Regions from separate parts of the Kitasatospora sp. NPDC091276 genome, predicted to be linked through region 1. Evidence: riboswitches for the same ligand, from Rfam matches in the RefSeq annotation. Region 1 holds a riboswitch; the other holds the start of a gene.
The links. Region 1 has a riboswitch for cobalamin ahead of metE (5-methyltetrahydropteroyltriglutamate--homocysteine S-methyltransferase). Riboswitches for the same ligand answer to the same signal wherever they lie in the genome.
Positions count from the first base shown of each region.

Region 2: linked by a shared signal. The riboswitch ahead of AB0O19_RS06920 (HoxN/HupN/NixA family nickel/cobalt transporter) and the one ahead of metE (5-methyltetrahydropteroyltriglutamate--homocysteine S-methyltransferase) in region 1 are both predicted to bind cobalamin.

Region 1 covers NZ_JBFBFU010000010.1:120,634-125,992, reverse strand. The annotation lists gene metE (5-methyltetrahydropteroyltriglutamate--homocysteine S-methyltransferase) at 1-2,213, opposite strand, end outside; cobalamin riboswitch at 2,378-2,600, opposite strand; cobalamin riboswitch at 2,878-2,999, opposite strand; gene AB0O19_RS14935 (enoyl-CoA hydratase) at 3,086-3,862, opposite strand; gene mmsB (3-hydroxyisobutyrate dehydrogenase) at 3,859-4,794, opposite strand; gene AB0O19_RS14925 (enoyl-CoA hydratase/isomerase family protein) at 4,791-5,359, opposite strand, start outside.
Region 2 covers NZ_JBFBFU010000004.1:208,993-214,351, forward strand. The annotation lists gene AB0O19_RS06905 (AAA family ATPase) at 1-596, shown strand, start outside; gene AB0O19_RS06910 (DNA-formamidopyrimidine glycosylase family protein) at 677-1,486, shown strand; gene AB0O19_RS06915 (metalloregulator ArsR/SmtB family transcription factor) at 1,547-1,930, opposite strand; cobalamin riboswitch at 2,012-2,226, shown strand; gene AB0O19_RS06920 (HoxN/HupN/NixA family nickel/cobalt transporter) at 2,256-3,368, shown strand; gene rpmG (50S ribosomal protein L33) at 3,481-3,645, opposite strand; gene rpmB (50S ribosomal protein L28) at 3,771-4,007, shown strand; gene rpsN (30S ribosomal protein S14) at 4,007-4,312, shown strand; gene AB0O19_RS06940 (GTP-binding protein) at 4,309-5,359, shown strand, end outside.

The sequences.
Region 1 (5,359 bases):
TTGACCCAGAGCCGCTCGGCGGGGATGGCCGCGAGGCCCGCGCGCAGCAGGGCGATGGCCTCGTCGGTGCTCGGGACGCGCGGGGAGTGGATGTCCCAGACGCCCGGGCCGACCTCGCGCGGGTAGCCGGCCCCGGCGAGTTCGCCGGCGACCTCCATGTGCGAGCGGGTGGCCTCCAGCGAGATGACGTCCGCGTCGAGTTCGTCGATCGCCGTCATGATCGCGCCGAACTCGGCGTAGCACATGTGGGTGTGGACCTGGGTGTCGGCCCGTACCCCGGAGGTGGCGAGGCGGAAGGACTCGGTCGCCCACGCCAGGTACGCCGGGCGGTCGGCGGCGCGCAGCGGCAGGGTCTCGCGCAGGGCCGGCTCGTCGACCTGGACGACGGCCGCGCCGGCGGCCTCCAGGTCGGTGACCTCGTCGCGCAGGGCGAGGGCGACCTGGCGGGCGGTGTCGCCGAGCGGCTGGTCGTCGCGGACGAAGGACCAGGCGAGCATCGTGACGGGGCCGGTGAGCATGCCCTTGACCGGGCGGTCGGTGAGGCCCTGCGCGTAGCCGAACCAGTCGACGGTCATCGGGTGCGGGCGGGAGATGTCCCCGGCCAGGACCGGCGGGCGCACGTACCGGGTGCCGTAGGACTGCACCCAGCCGTGCCGGGTGGCGAGGTAGCCGGTGAGCTGTTCGGCGAAGTACTGGACCATGTCGTTGCGCTCGGGCTCGCCGTGCACCAGGACGTCCAGTCCGGCCTTCTCCTGGAAGGCGATGACCTCCCGGACCTCCGCCTCGATGCGCTCCCGGTAGGCCGGGGCGTCGATCCGGCCCGCCGTGAGGTCGGCCCGCGCGACCCGCAGTTCGGAGGTCTGCGGGAACGAGCCGATCGTGGTGGTCGGCAGCAGCGGCAGGCCGAGCCGGGCGCGCTGGGCCTCGGCCCGCTGCGGGTAGGCCTGGGCGCGGCGGGTGTCGTCGGCGGTGACGGCGGCGGTACGGGCGCGCACCGCCGGGTCGTGGGTGATCGGCGAGTTGGCGCGCGAGGCGAGGTCGGCGCGGTTGGCGGCCAGGTCGGCGGCGATCGCCCCCGTGCCCTCGCGCAGGCCCCGGGCCAGCAGCGCCACCTCCCTGGCCTTCTGCTTGGCGAAGGCGAGCCAGCGCAGGATCTGCGGGTCGACGTCGCGTTCGGCGGCGGCGTCCAACGGCACGTGCAGGAGGGAGCACGACGGCGCGACGTCGACCCGCTCGGCGAGGCCCAGCAGGGTCGCCAGGGTGGCCAGCGACTTCTCCAGGTCGTTGATCCAGATGTTGCGCCCGTCGACCACCCCGGCGACCAGCCGCTTGCCGGGCAGCCCGCCGACGGCGGCCAGATCGTCCAGGTTCGCCGCGGCGGGCCCCGTGAAGTCCAGCGCCAGGCCCTCGACCGGGGCCTTGGCCAGCACCGGCAGGGCCTCACCCAGGCGGTCGAAGTAGCTCGCGACCAGCAGCTTCGGACGGTCCGCCAGGCCGCCCAGCTCACGGTAGGCGCGGGCGGCGGCGTTCAGCTCGGCCGGGGTGCGGTCCTGCACCAGCGCGGGCTCGTCCAGCTGCACCCACTCGGCGCCGGCCGCCTTCAGGTCCGCCAGCAGCTGCGCGTAGACGGGCAGCAGCCGGTCCAGCAGGGTGATCGGCTGGAAGTCCTCGGCGACACCGGGGGCGGGCTTGGCGAGCAGCAGGTAGGTGAGGGGGCCGACCAGCACGGGGCGTGCGGTGTGGCCGAGCGCCAGCGCCTCCCGGAACTCCCCGACGGCCTTGGCCGGGTCCGCGGTGAAGACGGTGTCCGGGCCGAGTTCGGGCACCAGGTAGTGGTAGTTGGTGTCGAACCACTTGGTCATCTCCAGCGGCGCGACCTCCTGGGTGCCGCGCGCCATGGCGAAGTAGCCGTCCAGCGCGTCCGCCTCGACGGCCGCCCGGTGGCGGGCCGGGATCGCGCCGACGGCGACCGTGGTGTCCAGTACGTGGTCGTAGAGCGAGAAGTCGCCGGTGGGCACTTCCGAGGCCCCGGCCTGGGCGAGCTGCGCCCAGTTCTCCCGGCGCAGGCCGACCGCCGCCTCCCGCAGGGCGTCGGCGGTGACCGTGCCCTTCCAGTAGCCCTCGATGGCCTTCTTCAGCTCCCGGCCCTGGCCCTGCCGGGGGTAGCCGTACACGGTGGCCCTGGTTGCCGCGGCCGCGGACTTCGTGGTCAAGGGACTCTCCTTCGCGAGTCTGGCTCCTCAAGTACCCGGGGACGGGACGAGAGCGCGAAGGGATGACGAACCGGGCGGCGGCTCACGTCGATGCACGTGCCGGACCCGCCTGGTATGGTCGCCGACCCGCCCACGAGGTCACCGGGATATCCGCACGCGGAACGGTCCGCGGGCGGGCAACGGGCAGGTCTTCGGACTCGTGGGCGCACCGTGCCTGTCGGCGTCCGGTACCTACTGGCCATCGCTTCCCAGACCCGTCCCGGGTCCAGTGCGTATGACGGCGGTCGTTCCCACTCACCGCTGCGGGGCAGTCCCGGATTCCCACCGGGTTCCCTCTTGCGACGTCCTGCCTGGCGGGCAGGACGAACCAGCTGCGTCGCCAGCTTAGGGGCAAACCGCCGGGGCCGACGCGGAATTCACGGAAGCCGTCCGCATGGTGAGACTCCCTCACCGCTCGCGGAGCCGATGGCGGTGCCGCGTGGGCGGCAGCGGCCGTCGGGAGGACGGTGGCGAGGGCGAGCGCGGGTATCGCGAAGAGGCGCAGGGGGCGTCGGAACGAGGACACGGTGGGCCTTTCCGGGCCCGCACGCAGGGGCCCGGAGGACGGCGGCAACAAGCCGGGCAGCCCTCGGAGCTCCGGCCCGCAGACCACGACGGGAGGAGGGGACGACACACCTCCGCCGCCGGGTACCCGGGCTCGCCGCCGACATCGGATCGGCGGCCTACCGTTGCGGGTCGGCGCCGGATTCGGACCGGACTTCCCCCAGCGGCGGAGTCACAACATGACGGCCCGTCACGGCGAGACGGAGAAGATCCGGTCAAGGGATCGTCCGCCGCATCGCGCCACATCGCGCCGCGAAGCGCTCGGACCGTCAGCGGTGAAGGAACTCCGGCGGGCGCTTCTCGGCGAAGGCCGCCATGCCCTCCTTCTGGTCCGCCGTGGCGAAGGCGGCGTGGAACAGGCGCCGTTCGAAGCGCACGCCCTCGGCGAGCGTGGTCTCGTACGAGCGGTTGACGCTCTCCTTGAGCATGACCGCTGCCGGGGTGGACATCGCCGCGATCGTCCCGGCCACCGTCAGGGCCTCGGCCAGCAGTTGGCCCGCCGGGACGATCCGGGAGACCAAGCCGGCCCGCTCGGCCTCCTCGGCGCCCATCATCCGGCCGGTCAGGCACAGTTCCATCGCCTTCGCCTTGCCGACCGCCCGGGTCAGCCGCTGCGAGCCGCCGATGCCCGGGATCACGCCGAGCTTGATCTCCGGCTGCCCGAACTTCGCGGTGTCCGCCGCCAGGAGGACGTCGCACAGCATCGCCAGCTCGCAGCCGCCGCCCAGCGCGTAGCCCGCCACCGCCGCCACCACCGGCTTGCGCAGCGCGGCGAAGCGGTCCCAGGCGGCGAACCAGTCGCCGAGGTAGGCGTCGACGAAGTCGAGCGACTGCATCTCCTTGATGTCGGCGCCGGCCGCGAAGGCCTTCTCCGAGCCGGTGATGACCAGCGCGCCGATCTCCGGGGCACGGTCGAACTCCGTTGCCGCCTGCACGACTTCGTTCATCAGCTGGGTGTTGAGCGCGTTGAGCGCCTTGGGCCGGTCGAGCGTGATCAGCCCCACCCGGCCCTTGCGCTCGACCAGGATCGTCTCGTAGCCGGTCACTTGCCGTCCTCCCGCAGGGTGGTGATGATCGCCGAGAAGTCCAGGCCGGCGCCGCCGTCGGCCTGCGCGAAGTCCGCGTACAGCTGCGCCGCCCTGCGTCCGAGGTTCGTGGGCAGGCCCGCGGCGTCGGCGGCCCCGGCGGCGAGTCCGAGGTCCTTGGCCATCAGGGCGGCGGCGAACCCGGCCGCGTAGTCGCGGTTGGCCGGGCTGGTCGGCACCGGCCCGGGGACGGGGCAGTTGGTGGTGAGCGCCCAGCACTGGCCGGAGGCGGTCGAGGCGACGTCGTAGAGGGCCTGGTGGCTGAGTCCGAGGCTCTCTCCGAGCACGAAGGCCTCGCTGACCGCGATCATCGAGATGCCCAGGATCATGTTGTTGCAGATCTTCGCGGCCTGCCCCGCTCCGGGGGATCCGCAGTGCACGACCTTGCGGCCCATCGCCTCCAGCACCGGTCGGACCGCCTCGAAGTCCGGCTCGGCGGCTCCGACCATGAAGGTGAGGCTCGCGGCCGTGGCACCGACCACCCCGCCGGAGACCGGCGCGTCCACCGCCCGGTGCCCGGCGGTCACGGCCAGGTCGTGCGCCGCCCGGGCGTCGGCGACGTCGATCGTGGAGCAGTCGACGAAGAGCGTTCCCGGGCGGGCGGCGGGCAGCAGGTCGGCGTAGGCGGCCAGCACGTGCCGGCCGGCCGGCAGCATGCTGATGACGACGTCGGCCTCCCGCACCGCCTCGGTCGCGGACCGCGCCGGACGGACGCCGCCCTTCTCCGCCCGCCGCAGCGCCTCCGGCGCCAGGTCGTAGCCGGTCACGGTGTGCCCGGCCTCGGCGAGGTTGGCGGCCATCGGGCCGCCCATGTTGCCGAGGCCGATGAATCCGATGACTCCGTTGAATCCGTTGACTCCGTTGAATCCGTTGACTCCGTTGCGGTGGGTCACCAGCGCTCCAGGGGTGTGGTGGGGGCCAGGCCGAGTTCCCGGTCGCCGAGCGGGGCGAAGTAGCGGGCCACCGCGGCGGGCCCGACGGCGCTCAGCGTCGACGGGTTCCACCGCGGGGAACGGTCCTTGTCGATCACCTGGGCGCGGATCCCCTCGGCCAGGTCCGGTGTGGAGAGCGCCGCGCAGGAGGTCCGGTACTCCTGGTCGAGGACGGCCTCCAGCGGGCCGAGGGTGCGGGCCCGGCGCAGGGCGGCGAGGGTGGCCTTCACGGCGGCGGGCGAGTTGGCGGCGATCCGGTCCGCGGCCTTCTTGGCCTCCGGTTCGCCGCTGTCCCGCAGGCGGTCGAGGATCTCCTCCACGGTGTCGGCCCCGTAGCAGTGGTCGATCCAGGCCCGCCGGCCGTCCAGCACGCCGGCCGGTGCGGGCCCGACGTTGCGTTCGAGGGCGTCGTGCACGGGGAGTTCGGCCAGGTCGTCCAGCAGCGCGGGCAGCCGCTCGGCCGGGGCGAAGTGGTCGGCGAGGCCGCACAGCAGCGCGTCCGCGGCGCCGACGGAACCTGCGGTCA
Region 2 (5,359 bases), on a different contig from region 1:
TGCAACTCCCCGCCCACCCGCCGCAGCGGCACGCGCCCACCAGTCCGATCGCCGTCCTGCTGATCGGCCCGGCCGGGGCCGGCAAGACCACCGTCGCCCGGTACTGGGCCGAGCGCCGGCCCAGCCCGACCGCGCACATCAGCCTGGACGACGTCCGCGAGTGGGTGCAGTCCGGCTTCGCCAACCCGCAGTCCGGCTGGAACGACGCCTCCGAGGCGCAGTACCGGCTGGCCCGCCGCACCTGCGGCTTCGCCTGCCGCAACTACCTCGCCAACGGCATCTCCTGCATCATCGACGACGCCGTCTTCCCGGACCGCCCGGCCATCGGCCTCGGCGGCTGGAAGCGGCACATCGGCCCCGGCATGATCCCGGTCGTGCTGCTGCCCAGCCTGGACTCCGTGCTGCACCGCAACGCCCGGCGCGGCGGCACCCGGCGGCTCGGTGACGAGGAGGTGGCGCGGATCCACGGCCGGATGGCCGGCTGGTACAACTCCGGGCTGCCGATCATCGACAACTCGTACCTGGACGTGGCCGGCACCGCCGCCGAGCTGGACCGTGTCATCCTGGCCCGGCTGATGGGCATGCCGGTGCGCTGACCTGCGACGATCCGGCGGTGTCGGTGCCGGCTGCGATGATGTGCGGGTCCTGTCGAACCACCCCGGGGGAGCTGACGCCCGTGCCGGAAGGCCACATCATCCACCGCCTCGCCGCCGAGAACCGGAAGGCCTTCGGCGGCCGCCCGGTCGAGGTGTCCAGTCCGCAGGGCCGGTTCGCCGACGAGGCCAAGGCCATCGACGGGCAGTTGCTCACCGCGGCCGAAGCCGTCGGCAAGCACCTGTTCCTCGGCTTCGAGGAGGGCGCCTGGGTGCACGTCCACCTCGGCCTCTACGGCGGCTTCGCCTTCGGCACCGGGCCCGCGCCCGAGCCGGTCGGCCTGGTCCGGCTGCGGCTGGCCAACGACGACGGCTACGCAGACCTGCGCGGCCCCAACACCTGCGCGCTGGTCACCGGCGCGGAGAAGGCCGCCGTCGCGGCCCGGCTGGGCCCCGACCCGCTGCGCGCCGACGCCGACCCGCAGGCCGCCTGGCGCCGGATATCGGCCAGCCGGACGACCGTCGCCGCGCTGCTGATGGACCAGAAGGTGCTGGCCGGGGTGGGCAACGTCTACCGGGCCGAGGTGCTGTTCCGCCACGGGATCAACCCGCACCGCGCCGGCCGCGACCTCACCCGGGGCGAGTGGGACGCGATCTGGGCCGACCTGGTCGCCCTGATGCACGAGGGCGTCGGCGCGGGCCGGATCGACACCGTCCGCCCCGAGCACACCCCCGAGGCGATGGGCCGCCCGCCGCGCGTCGACGACCACGGCGGCGAGGTGTACGTCTACCGGCGGGCCGCGATGCCCTGCCTGGTCTGCGGCACCGACGTCCGGACGGAGCAGCACGCCGCGCGCAACCTCTTCTGGTGCCCCGCCTGCCAGGCGGCCTGACCGCGTTCGAGGGTTGCTCCGGCCGGGCCCCGGCGCGTCCTCCGGGGGGGGGGGAGCCGGTCAGCCGACGGCCGTGTTGGGCTCGTGGTGTTCGGCGGCGGCGCACGCGTCGAGGAGGGGGCGCAGGGCCTCGTCCACGAGCCGGTAGCGCACGACCCGCCCGTCCTTGTCTCCGGTGACCACGCCCGCGGTGCGGAGCAGCCGCAGGGCCTGGGACACGGCGGGGTCGCGCATGCCGGTGGCGACGGCGAGGTCGGAGACGGCGAGCGGGCCGGCCCGGTGGAGGGCGAGCAGGAGGGCGAGCCGCCCGGGGTCGGCGAGCAGGGAGAACCGCTCGGCCCAGGTGCGGACGTGCGCGGGGTCGCCGATCGCGGCGATGGCCTCGCAGACCCGGTGTCCGTCGATGGTGCGGTGGCCCGCGCGGTCGGCCGGTACGAGATGCATGCGCACATTGTTGCAGGAGGGGGCCTGTGATCCTGGACACCTGCGCAGGTGCGCAGCCTTGCAAGGGTGGGTCCTGGCCCCTACGGTGTTCCCCGCCGTGGTGCTCGGGAAGACCGGTGACGGATCCTCAGGGGTCCCAGTCCGGAGCGGCCCTCGCCACTGTGATCGGGCCATCGTGATCGTCGACGATGGAGAGACGTCCGTACCCACGACGCCACTGGGAGCCTCGCGCACCTGGGAAGGCGGGTACGGGACCCCCGTAAGCCAGGAGACCGGCCACGGCATCTCACGAAGTGTTTCCACGAGGTGCTGGAGCGTGACCCGAATGACCCTGCCCGAAACCGCCGCCGCCGAGGCGCCGGCGACACCGTCCGTGCTGCCCACGTTCCGCTGGAAGCGCGAGGACACCGTCCGCACGGCCGGGCTGATGGGGGTGATCCTGGCCATGCACGTGGTGGCCTTCGGGACGCTCGTCTTCCTGGTCGCGCCCCACAACTACGCGGTCGGCACCCAGGTCTTCGGGGTGGGCCTCGGGATCACCGCGTACACCCTCGGCATGCGGCACGCCTTCGACGCCGACCACATCGCGGTGATCGACAACACCACCCGCAAGCTGATGGCGGACGGCAAGCGGCCGGTCTCGGTCGGCTTCTGGTTCGCCCTCGGGCACTCCTCGATGGTGGTGCTGATGGCCGCCCTGGTGGCGGGCGGCGCGCAGCTGGCCAGCACGCTGATGGACGACGACTCGGCCACCCACAAGTGGCTCGGGATGGTCGGCACGACGGCCTCCGGGGCGTTCCTCTACCTGATCGGCGCGCTCAACCTGGCCGCGCTGCTCGGCATACTCAAGGTGTTCCGGGCGATGCGGGCCGGGTCGTACGACGAGGCGCAGCTGGAGGAGCACCTCAACTCGCGCGGCTTCATGGCCCGGGTGCTGAACCGGGCGACCCGGTCGATCACCCGGCCCGGGCAGATGTTCCCGGTGGGCATGGTGCTGGGGCTGGGCTTCGACACCGCGACCGAGGTCACCCTGATGGTGATGGCCGGGTCGGGCGCGGCGGCCGGGCTGCCCTGGTACGCGATCGTCTGCCTGCCGCTGCTGTTCGCGGCCGGGATGAGCCTGTTCGACACCCTGGACGGGACGTTCATGAACTTCGCGTACCAGTGGGCCTTCGCGAACCCGGTCCGGAAGGTGTACTACAACCTGACGATCACCGGGCTGTCGATCGCGGTGGCCTTCGTCATCGGCACCATCGAACTGGTCGGCGTGCTGCACGAGAAGCTCGATCTGACCGACCCGGTCACCGGCTGGATCGCGGGCATCTCGCTGGACAACGTCGGCTACGCGATCGCCGGGCTGTTCGTGGTGGTCTGGGCCGCGGCGATCGCCTACTGGAAGCTGGCCCGGGTGGAGAAGCGCTGGGTGGCCGCCGAGTAGCGACGGCTGCGATCAGCGACGGCAGCGAGCAGCGACGGCGCCTCCCCCGGGATTCCGGGGGAGGCGCCGTTTCGTCGCTGCGGGTCGGTGCCGGTCGTCGAGCGGGCGGGGTTCAGCGCTCTTCGCGGAAGTCGACGTGCCGGCGCGCGACCGGGTCGTACTTGCGCAGGACCATCCGGTCCGGGTCGTTGCGGCGGTTCTTGCGGGTCACGTACGTGTAGCCGGTGCCGGCGGTGGAGCGGAGCTTGATGACGGGGCGCAGTTCGCTGCGGGCCATGGGTGTCCTCCCGGGTTGGCGGGGTGTTCGGGGCTGGGGCGAAACCGTACACCGAAATGGAAGTCATTTTCATCTGGTGTAACGTGAGCTCCGTCCCGCCCATTCCCGGACGCCAGGGAGCACCCATGTCCGCCCACTGCCAACTCACCGGCCGCCGGCCCGGATTCGGCAACGCGATCTCGCACTCGCACCGCCGCACCCGCCGCCGCTTCGACCCCAACATCCAGCACAAGCGCTACTGGCTGCCCGGTGAGGGCCGGTACGTCCGGCTCACCCTCAGCGCCAAGGGCATCCGCACCATCGACACGATCGGCATCGAGGCCGCCGTCGCCCGCATCCGCGCCCGAGGGGGGAAGGTCTGATGGCCAAGCAGAGCAAGATCGCCAAGAACGAGCAGCGCCGCGCCGTCGTGGCCCGGTACGCCGAGCGCCGCGCCGAGCTCAAGCGGATCATCGCCCACCCCGGCACCGCCCCCGCCGAACGCGCGGACGCCCAGGCCGAACTCGCCCGCCAGCCCCGCGACGCCAGCGCCACCCGGATCCGCAACCGCGACGCCGTCGACGGCCGCCCCCGCGGCTACCTGCGCGCCTTCGGCCTCTCCCGGGTCAACCTCCGCGTCCACGCCCACGCCGGCCACCTGCCCGGCGTCCGCAAGGCCAGCTGGTGAGCGGCGTGGACGGGATCAAACTGCCCGTGGTGGTCGTCGCCGGACTGCACGCCGACGAACGCCGCGCCGCCGTCCGGGAGTTGGCGGCGGCCGCGGTGGACGCGGTGGTCCTCCACCATGACCTGCGGGAGGCCTCGCAGGGCGTCGTCCACCGTGAACTGCGCGACGCGGGAGGCGGGTTCGACGCCGCCGACGTCCCGCTGGTGAACGACTGCCCCTGCTGCGCCCTGCGCGAGGACCTGCTGCCGCGACTGCTGCGGATCGCCGACGAGGGCCGGTACGGGCTCGCGATCGTCGAACTGTGGGGCGGCAGCGACCCGCACCCGGCCGTCGAGGTGATCGCCGGGGGAGAGGCGGACGGCCGCCACCTGGAGGACGCCGTCGAACTCGCGGGCGTGGTCACGGCCGTCGACCCGGACCGGCTGATCGGCGAACTCTCCGTCTCCGACGACCTGGTGGAGCACGGCGAGCACACCGCCCGCCAGGACCAGCGGACCCGCGCGGAGGCGCTCGCCCACCAGGTCGAGTACGCCACCACCCTCGCCGTCCCGCGCGCGACGGCGCACGCGCCCGGGCTCGCGTTGCTCCGCCAGCTCCACCCCACCGCCCGGGTCGTCCGGCTCGGCACCGGGGCGCTCACCCGGGCCGCCCTCGGCGGCTTCGACGTCGCCGCCGCCCGCGACCGGGTCAACCCGGCGATCGCGCTGCTCCCGCAGGAGAGCGACGAGGCCGGCGTCACCACGCTGGTCTGGGAGCGCCGCCGCCCGCTGCACCCCGAGCGGCTGCACCGGGCGCTGGAACTGCTCGTCCCCGCCGCCCAGCGCAGCCGCGGCCGCTTCTGGCTGGCCAACCGGCCCGACCTGATGCTCGCCTGGGACGCCGCCGGGGCCAACCTCGCCGTCGAGGAGTGCGGCCCCTGGCTCACCTCCCTGCCCGACGCCGCCTGGGAGCTCTACCCGCCCGCCCGCCGGGCCGCCGCCGCCCTCGACTGGCACCCTCTGCACGGCGACCGGGTGCAGCAGCTCAGCTTCACCGCGGAGGGCCTCG